3 regions of the Sporosarcina sp. Y1011 genome follow, and region 3 is predicted to be linked to each of the others. Evidence: riboswitches for the same ligand, from Rfam matches in the RefSeq annotation. Region 3 holds a riboswitch; each other region holds the start of a gene.
The links. Region 3 has a riboswitch for S-adenosylmethionine ahead of AC25Y5_RS04020 (O-acetylhomoserine aminocarboxypropyltransferase/cysteine synthase family protein). Riboswitches for the same ligand answer to the same signal wherever they lie in the genome.
Positions count from the first base shown of each region.

Region 1: it holds a riboswitch for S-adenosylmethionine, as region 3 does, so the genes downstream of both, AC25Y5_RS10465 (bifunctional homocysteine S-methyltransferase/methylenetetrahydrofolate reductase) here and AC25Y5_RS04020 (O-acetylhomoserine aminocarboxypropyltransferase/cysteine synthase family protein) in region 3, are expected to answer to the same signal.
Region 2: it holds a riboswitch for S-adenosylmethionine, as region 3 does, so the genes downstream of both, AC25Y5_RS11780 (YezD family protein) here and AC25Y5_RS04020 (O-acetylhomoserine aminocarboxypropyltransferase/cysteine synthase family protein) in region 3, are expected to answer to the same signal.

Region 1 is NZ_JBYHFP010000007.1:16,774-20,051, forward strand. It holds gene AC25Y5_RS10465 (bifunctional homocysteine S-methyltransferase/methylenetetrahydrofolate reductase) at 1-1,359, opposite strand, end outside; SAM riboswitch class I at 1,432-1,539, opposite strand; gene phaC (class III poly(R)-hydroxyalkanoic acid synthase subunit PhaC) at 1,721-2,809, opposite strand; gene fabG (3-oxoacyl-[acyl-carrier-protein] reductase) at 2,892-3,278, opposite strand, start outside.
Region 2 is NZ_JBYHFP010000009.1:32,779-36,056, forward strand. It holds SAM riboswitch class I at 332-442, shown strand; gene msrA (peptide-methionine (S)-S-oxide reductase MsrA) at 542-1,102, shown strand; SAM riboswitch class I at 1,172-1,282, shown strand; gene AC25Y5_RS11780 (YezD family protein) at 1,569-1,739, shown strand; gene AC25Y5_RS11785 (MetQ/NlpA family ABC transporter substrate-binding protein) at 1,851-2,672, shown strand; gene AC25Y5_RS11790 (methionine ABC transporter ATP-binding protein) at 2,678-3,278, shown strand, end outside.
Region 3 is NZ_JBYHFP010000002.1:370,506-373,783, reverse strand. It holds gene AC25Y5_RS04035 (sodium/proline symporter) at 1-216, shown strand, start outside; gene AC25Y5_RS04030 (hypothetical protein) at 213-698, shown strand; gene AC25Y5_RS04025 (glycerol-3-phosphate acyltransferase) at 791-1,420, opposite strand; SAM riboswitch class I at 1,564-1,679, shown strand; gene AC25Y5_RS04020 (O-acetylhomoserine aminocarboxypropyltransferase/cysteine synthase family protein) at 1,804-3,093, shown strand; gene AC25Y5_RS04015 (homoserine dehydrogenase) at 3,207-3,278, shown strand, end outside.

The DNA.
Region 1 (3,278 bases), on a different contig from region 3:
TTTACCTGAGAATGAAATGCCCTCATTCAACTGTTTAATTAGTTGAATGAATTCCATACTAGACACATCATATACACTTGAAGCTCCTGGGAAATCGCCTATTTTCGTAGGATCACCGGTTATCGCCAATACTTCATGCAATCCAAGTGCATCCAGTCCCATTAAGTGAGATTGGAGCCCGATTAGATTGCGGTCCCGACATGTAATATGAACAAGCGGGCTAATCTGGTGCTCCAGTTTCAACATCGATCCCATCGCCAAATTGCTAATGCGTGGGGAGGCTAATGAATTATCTGCCATTGTGAGAGAGTCTATGCCTGCTGCATTTAACGCCTTAGCACCTTCAATGAATCCAGTAATGTCTAAATGACGTGGTGTATCCAACTCTACAATTATTGTTCTTTCTGTCTTTACTTTCACATGAAGCGGCTTTGTTTTTTGCGGTTCTGCCTCTCGAATTACAATCGGCTTTCTAGGAGTCACTATTTTTTCCGAGATTGGCGCTAGATTTCCAATGTATTTTTTCGCAGCCTCAATGTGCTTTGTCGTCGTTCCACAGCATCCACCAATTAAGCGCACGCCCTCTTCCCGGAGACGCAATGCAGCTCTCCCAAAATAATCAGCTTCTGATTCGTAGACAATCCGTCCATCCTCAACATCCATTAAACTAGCGTTTGGAGAAGCGGAAAGAAATGCTTTTTCAGGAAGTGTTACTTGTTCGAAAGCTTGAATCGTATGATGTGGTCCCAGTCGGCAATTGACTCCTACTATGTCCGCACCCAGTGCTTCAAGCTGATGAAACGCTTCGTTAAGTAGCATTCCATTTTGCAAAATGCCTGGATCATGCATTGATACTTGGGCAATAATTGGCGTATTTGTTAGTTTGCGTAAATGCTTTACAGTAGCAACAAGTTCTTCAAAATCATAATAGGTTTCTAGGAGTAACCCGTCCGGATCCCCTGCCAATAAGTAATTGGCTTGCTGATCAATCATTTTTATTATTTCTTCAACCGTCGCATCACTTTTACGAATCCCACGGATACCGCCTATCGTACCAAGTACAAACTGTCCACCTGGTGCAGCAGCTCTTTTTGCAATTTGAATTGCTGCTTCATTAATTTCTTTTACTTGATTTTCTAAACCATAACGCTCCAGCTTAAGCAGATTGGCTCCGTATGTGTTGGTCTGAATAATATCTGACCCAGCCGTAATATAATCTAAGTGAATTTTCTCCACAATCTCCGGTTTCTGTAGATTAAGCTCTTCGTTACAGTACTCAATCCCATATGAATAGAGCAGCGTCCCCATAGCCCCATCCGCAATCAATATCTTTGTCTGCAGTTCTTCCAGTAAGCCCATTCCACCCAATCCCCCTTTAATACAAAAAAAGCCTTCCATGAAAAGAAGACTTAACGATTTAAAATTCGTTCTTCTTCATCTCTCAGGACATTTCTCTCCTGCTGGAATTAGCACCTGACCATATTATGGCTGGTTGCTGAAGCGTCATTGGGCCAGTCCCTCGACTTCTCTCGATAAGAATTCAATATTCAGTTTCACTAACTATGATTATCCTATCGTTATAACTCGTATCAGTCAAGGACTTTTTCGTAAAATGCGAATATTCTTTTCCTTATCATTTTTATTTTTCTGACTTCAAAAAAATAAAAGCTGCTAACACAATAATATAATCATGTTAGCAGCTTTCACTCGTATTATATTATTATGAAGAGTGTTTTGTTAACCATTCTTCAATCAACGGAAATGTATTGTTAATGGCTCTTCGACCAGCAACAACTGAAACGTGACCTGTATCGGTCAGATGGAAAGTCTTATCTCTACTTGAGATTTTAGCGTTTAGTGGTTCTACTTGGTTAGGAGAAGCGATGACATCATGCTTTCCGGCAATATTTAATACATTTGCCGTAATCTTGCTTAACTCCACTTTCTGTCCTCTAATATAGAGTTCATCATTAATTAATTTATTCTCTTGATAAAACTCACCAATCCATTGCCTATAGGCTTCACCTGGAAATGGAATTCCGTCATTCAACCATTTCTGCATCAACTTCCAATTGTTAACGAATTCCTCATTATCCGCGCGATCCGCCAGACTGATATAAGGACCATAAAAATTGGCTATCGGATTTAACAGCTTGTTACCAAAATCAATCATATCATGAGGAATCAAACCAAGTGTGTCAACTAGTTTATTCAAGTTAAAATGACGTTTGTCTAACCAACTCGTATATAAACCTGCATCCGAAAAATCAAAAGGGCTCGTCATGAAGATTAAATTACGAATTGGCAGTGTAGGATGGAGTGCCGTAAAAATAGAAGTCATCGTCCCACCCATACAATAACCGAGCAAACTGATTTCCTTGGCATCCGACGTTTTCAATACTTTCTTAACAGCGCGCGGAATATAATCTAAGATATAATCATCTAATTTCATATATCGATCTTCATAACCCGCAGTACCCCAATCCAGTAAATAAACGTCGTGGCCTTTGTTTGTAAGATGTTCGATTAGACTATTGCCAGGTGTTAAATCCAATATATAAGGTTTATTGATCAATGCATAAACCATTAAAATAGGGACGCTATTTGTTTTCTTGACTGTTGATTGATAGCGATATAGTTTCGCTTTATTCTTTGTCCAGATAACTTCTTTAGGTGTTTGACCGACTTTTGGTTCCGGCTCATTTGTCAGTACCGACGTCATCCGTTGAATTCGTTCAAAACCTACCTTCATATCATCAGGCATTGTATCCATCCATTTGTCAGCATCTTTCATACTAGAATAACCCATTTTTTTCCTCCTATCAAAATTCAATCATTTATAAGGGCTTCCTTGCAGAAGACCCTTTCCATAAGTAAAAAATGGTAGGTTATTACATGTATAATCCGCCATTCACATTGATTGTTTGCCCCGTAATATACTTAGCTTGTGTAAGGAACAATACAGCTTCTGCAATTTCTTCTGTTTGGCCCAAACGTTGCATTGGAATTTTTGCAATAATACCCTCTTTTACATTTTCAGGCATTTCTCCAACCATTTCCGTTTCGATAAATCCAGGACAAACAGCATTGACAGTAATTCCACTTCTAGCTGTTTCCAATGCCAGTGATTTCGTTAAACCAATCAATCCCGCTTTTGATGCCGCATAGTTTGATTGACCGAATCCGCCAGCCTGTCCGATGATTGAGCTTATGTTAATGATTCGTCCAGACTTTTGCTCCAGCATATGATTAATAACTTCCGATGTTGTATAGAAAAC
Region 2 (3,278 bases), on a different contig from region 3:
ACACCCCACAAAATAGACTCACCGACACTCACTAAGTCACACCAAACGCTATTCAGAAAAACCATTAAGAAGTAATAAAGAAACCCAACCAAATTTAAATCGGCTAACTATCTATAATCCTAAAGCACCAATAGCACCAATTCCACACACTTACTTACCTACTTAAAAAAATTATCAATGCTGCTTACCTCTAGTTCTTTTAACACATGATATTAAACACACAAACATCGTATATCTTACTCAATATAGTAAAAAATCACGAAATTATATTTTCAGACATTGACTTATCTAAATGGATAGACTAGTATGAATATCAATTACATAGCTAAAACTCTTATAAAGAGAGGCGGAGGGATTGACCCTGTGAAGCCTCGGCAACCATTGAACTATGTTCAAACGGTGCCAATTTCAACAGATTTATTATGAATCTGACAGATGAGAGGTTTTGCACGCGATATTTGTCATGCGGCGACCTCTTTTTTTAGAAAGGGGTCGTTTTTGTATGGCAGGGGCGTTTATTATTACGAAAAGGGGGATTATGATGACTGAGAAAAAAGTTGAATTGGCGACATTTGCGGGTGGGTGTTTTTGGTGTATGGTGCAGCCGTTTGATACGCAACCCGGTATTGAAAAAGTAGTTTCTGGTTATATTGGCGGCGTCACTGAAAATCCGACGTACGAGGAAGTGCGTGCAGGGGTTACGGGACATACAGAAGCGGTGCAAATCACCTACGATCCGACTCTCTTTTCATACGAAAAACTAGTAGAACTTTATTGGCAGCAAATTGACCCAACGGATGCAGACGGACAGTTTGGCAGTCGGGGAACTTCTTACCGCACGGAGATCATCTATCATAATGAGGAACAGCGACAAGTTGCGGAACGCTCAAAAGAGGCTTTGATCGAAAGTGGTCGCTTTGAAAAACCAATTGTTACTGAAATCGTTGAAGCAACTATCTTTTATCCTGCCGAGGACTATCATCAAGACTATTATCAAAAGAACCCGGAAAAGTATAAAGTCTTCAAAGAAGAGTCGGGAAGAGCGCCCTTCATTCGCGAGAATTGGAATGAAAAGTTGGTAGAGGCGTCACTTAAAAAGTAAATAGTTTTAAAGTATAGTTGACACATCGGAATAGATGGATTATTATGAATATCAATTACATAAACAAAACTCTTATAAAGAGAGGCAGAGGGACTGGCCCTTTGACGCCTCAGCAACCATTGAATTCATTCAAACGGTGCCAATTCCAGCAGATGTCGTTCGTCATCTGACAGATGAGAGGTTTTGCCTACAAACTACGTGTTTCGGCGACCTCTTCGTTCTCAAGGGGTCTTTTTTTTATCTTTATTCAGCAGAAGACACTCACCTCCATAGGTGGGAGATGAATGCGGTTTTGTTATCCTGTTCAATAGGTGTCCAAACGCCCGCTGAACAAAGATAAAGCCTCCGGCGGATGTCACAGATTTTGAAAGGAGTTAATCGAGCAAGCTCGATTCAAAATCTGGACGCAATTACGCCGAGGCGTAATTGATTGCCAATCGTCAGTTTAAAAAAAGGAGGATGCGCAATGGTTTTGAAAGTGAATGAGGATGTAGTTAATATCGATGCGGTTACGCAGGCACTGAAGGGTTTGGATTTTGGAGAGGTACACATTACCATCCATGAAGGACAAATCGTTCAAATCGATCGAACCGAGAAAAAACGGTTCCCAGTATTGAAAACTGAATATAAGAAGTGAAGCTGACCGGACAACCGGAGGCCTCTTGACATTCGAGATTGTTTAAGACAATTTTGCGAAGTGCTAGAGGCCTTTTTTGTATATAATATAGAAATTTAGGAGGAATAGAAGATGAAAAAAGTGTTTAGAAATTTATTGCTAATTGCAATTAGCGTACTGGTATTGGCGGGTTGCGGGTCTGCATCTGCGGATGATGAAAAGAAGATTAAGATCGGCGCAACAGCGGGTCCTTATAGTGATCAATTGAAGGAAGGGATTATTCCTATACTTGAAAAAGACGGCTTCGAAGTTGAGATTGTCGAGTTCAATGATTATATCCAGCCGAACAATGCGCTGAATGAAGGAAATATCGACGCGAACTTATTCCAAAATCGAAACTATTTAGTGAATTTCAATGAATCCCATGACATGGACCTCGTTCCTGCATATGGCGTTCCGACTGCTCCAATTGCAATTTATTCCGACCAACATACAGCTCTTGAGGATGTGAAAGAAGGCATGACGGTGACGTTGCCAAACGACCCGACAAACCTGGCAAGATCTTTGAACATGATGGAAGAATACGGCTGGATCACAATCTTTGAGGATGTTAATCCGATAACAGCTTCCGAAAAAGACGTGGCAACCAATAAATACAACTTGAAAATCCAACCACTGGATGCGGCGCAAACACCAAGGTCACTCGGCGATGCTGACTTCGCATTCGTTAATGGTAACTTTGCACTTGCATCAGGTTTGAAATTAACAGAAGCGGTCGATGTGGAGAAAACATCTGAAGATTACTTGATTTACTTGACGATACGAAAAGAAGACGAAGACAAGCCGTTCGCCAAAGCATTGAAAGCAGCGTATCATTCCGACGAGTTCTATGAATACACGAAAGAAAATGCAGCGGGTTATGTGCTACCACCTTATCAAGCAGAAAAGGAGTGACTTAAATGATTGAAATCGTCAATGTGACAAAACAATATAAAGACGTGAAGGCTGTTGAAGATGTCACCTTGACCATTCAGCAAGGTGAAATCTTCGGAATTATTGGCTACAGTGGCGCTGGGAAAAGTACATTGTTGCGTTGCTTGAACATGTTGGAAGCACCGACGGCGGGGCAAATCTTCATCGACGGAAAAGAAATGACTTCATTGACGAAGAGAGAGATAAAGAAAGAACGTGTGAAGATTGGCATGATTTTTCAACATTTCCACTTGATCAGCTCGAAAACAGTTGCAGATAATGTCGCATTTTCATTGAAAGCTGCGGGCAAAAGCAAGAGTGAAATCAAGAAACGCGTCGCAGAATTACTTGACATGGTTGGCTTGACGGATCGTGCGGGACACTATCCAGCTCAATTATCGGGCGGACAAAAACAACGTGTCGGCATTGCACGTGCACTGGCAAATGAACCGAAAGTGTTGCTGTGTGATGAAGCCACATCGGCTCTTGACCCGACAACGACAGCGTCCATCTTAGAATTGCTACAGGAAATCAATCAGACATTAGGCATTACGATTGTCTTGATCACGCATGAAATGGCAGTCGTAC
Region 3 (3,278 bases):
GGCTTGTTAGTATCAATCATTGGGATGATTATTGGTAGCCGATTTGGCAGCAAGCCATCCCAAGAAATACAAGAAGTATTTGAGGAGTCGAGAAGAAAACGCATATTTACAAAAGAGTTTGACCGGAATATCTCCCGAAGTCTAGCTCCTGAAGCTAAAAATATCTCCAAATTTTTAGCGAAAGAAACGGAAGGCTACGAGCGTGGTTACTCATGAATGCAATACTAACTCAAGATGTAACGTTTGAAAAACAGGATATCCTTCGTGGGTTTCAAAAAATCGATAGGCGGGCAGAAATTCATATAAGTCAATTGATATACTATCCCTACTACTTTTTTGAGTTCGAAGTATACGCGAAAAGTTTACTAGCGTTTAAAGGGAAAATAGGCTGTACAGTTGATGCCCTCAGCGGTAAGGGGGCAATAGTGGATGTACAACCTAAATTTTCAAATAATCATATTGAAATGGAGCAAATACCAACTGTTATGGTTAGCGAGGATGATGCAAAAAAGATTGCAGAGAAATTTGTATTTGATCATACATCGTCGAAAGCTAAATTTATCACAATTCCTAAAATTCAACTGGTGGGCAGTGCACTCTTTCATCGGCCGTTTTGGTTAGCGGAGTATGGTCAAGAAGGACATGCGCAACGTCAAATGATTTTTGACGCGATTAGCGGAAGTTACCACCCTTTATAAATTAGTTTCAGTGGTTTCAATATTACCTTGAAGTTCCATTACTCTTTTTAATCATTAAAAACTGAGAACCTTCAAACGAGGGGTTCTCAGTTTTAAGATGCTTTCTTTTTGAAAACTGCAGAAACCTGTTTCTCGCTACGGTTTTTCATCCGACGGAAATTCTCGATATGTTTCCAAATTGCGATGCCGAATAAGAATACTGCCGCTATAATGGGCCAGTATCCATCTGCCCAAACTGCCATCGCGATGAGCGTCACGTACAGCATCAGCACGCCAAACACGAGAAAGTCTGTTACAAGCGCCACGATGACAAATAATGCAAAGCCAATGAGTCCAACCTGCCAGTCGATGGCGAGCAGTACGCCAATAATCGTGGCGGTTCCTTTACCGCCGTTGAACTTCATATAAAACGGGAAGTTGTGCCCAATCACGGTTGCAGTACCCGCGAGGAATAATAGTAAAGCTACAATTTCCCCTGGAAGTCCGGCATTTACAGCAAAGTATCGTACAAATAGGACAGCTACTGCACCTTTACCGATATCAATTGCAGCAACAAGTGCGCCGAATTTTTTCCCGAGAACGATTGTGGCATTCGAAGCACCGGCATTTTTCACCCCGGTATCTTTTAGGTTAACGCCCGAAATTATCTGTGCGACAACCGATCCATGCAAGCAACCGATGGCATATCCCGAAACTAGTACACTTGTAATCCATAACCACATAACCATTCCTCCAAAACATTGGTAAATTAATTGTAACATTAGAGGTAAACGCAAGGTTCAGAAAAATTATTTAATAATCTCTTGACTTTGTCTCGCGATATCTACTATACTATGTCACAAGATGGAAAACTGAATGATACAAACTCTTATCAAGAGCGGCGGAGGGAATAGGCCCTGCGATGCCCGGCAACCGACAAGCGACCAGCTTGTAAAGGTGCTACTTCCTACAGGTCGGTTCGAATGATCTGAAAGATAAGGGGAGGAAAAAGCGAAAGCGTAACCCTCTTCTTAAGCGAAGGGGGTTATTTTTTATTTCCAAAATACCCCCAGCGCCTCCGCAGATCACAATCAATTCCATCTAAAAAACTTTGGAGGTAATGACTTTGACAAAACTTAAACCTGAAACACTTCTTCTACACGGTGGACAAAAACCCGATCCTGTAACAGGTTCTCGTGCAGTTCCTATTCATAGAACCTCATCATTCGTATTTCGTGATACTGAACATGCTCAAAAATTGTTTGGACTGCAAGAAGCAGGCAACATCTATACGCGTATTACAAATCCAACCGTTGCTGTTTTTGAAGAACGTATTGCACTTCTTGAAGGAGGAACGGCGGCAGTTGCATTATCTTCAGGAATGGCGGCTATTGCATTTTCAATCTTAAATGTCGCAGGCGCAGGTGATGAAATTGTCGCGGCGAGCAATTTGTATGGTGGTACGTATAATTTATTTGCTAATACGCTTCCGCGTTACGGCATCAATGTAAAATTTGTCGATGTAACGGATCCTGAAAACTTCCGCGCAGCGATTACAGATAAAACAAAAGCTTTATTTGCAGAAACAATTGGTAATCCAAGTTTACATGTGCTTGATATTGAAGCAGTTGCGGACATTGCACATGAAAACGGTCTACCACTTCTTATAGACAGTACGTTTGCATCTCCATACGGTTCAAATCCAATCGAATTTGGTGCAGATGTCGTGATCCACTCTGCAACGAAATGGATTGGCGGACATGGTACAACAATCGGTGGAGTTGCTGTTGACGCGGGTACGTTTGATTGGACACAAGGACGGTTCCCAGGCTTTACTGAGCCGGATGAATCTTACCATGGCCTTCGTTATGGAATTGACACTGCAGGTGCGGCGTTTGCCACTAAGCTACGTGTTCAATTGTTACGAGACTTTGGACCTTGCTTGGATCCGGATAGTGCCTTTAACTTCTTACAAGGACTTGAAACCTTGCATCTGCGTGTGACAAGACATAATGAAAATGCTATCAAAGTGGCAGAATTCTTGAAACAGCATCCATCTGTTGAATGGGTAACGTATACTGGGAACGAAGATCACCCATCATATGACCTTGCGAAAAAGTATTTGAAAAACGGCTTCGGCTCCATTATCGTTTTCGGCATCAAAGGCGGGCGTGAGGCTGGTCGAAACGTAATTGACAACGTTAAAATCTGGTCGCACGTAGCTAACGTTGGCGATGCAAAATCCTTGATCATCCATCCTGCATCAACAACGCACCAGCAGCTCGGCCCTGAAGATTTGAAAAAATCAGGCGTTACCGAGGAACTAATTAGACTATCGGTTGGTCTTGAATCAGCAGAAGACATTATTGCAGATTTAGCGCAGGCTATTGAAGCAGCAGTAGCTGTAACAGTATAATTTTTGGAAGAAGGATGGCTATGACAATCCTCTTAGTTTGTTACGCCCTATAGCCATTTAAATGAAACTGAAAAATGGGGACTTGTTATTAAGCAGTCCATGGAGGTGGCGAAATGCCGTCAATCAAGGTTGCTCTACTCGGCTTCGGCACTGTAGGTGAAGGGGTTTACAGAATTTTGAATGAA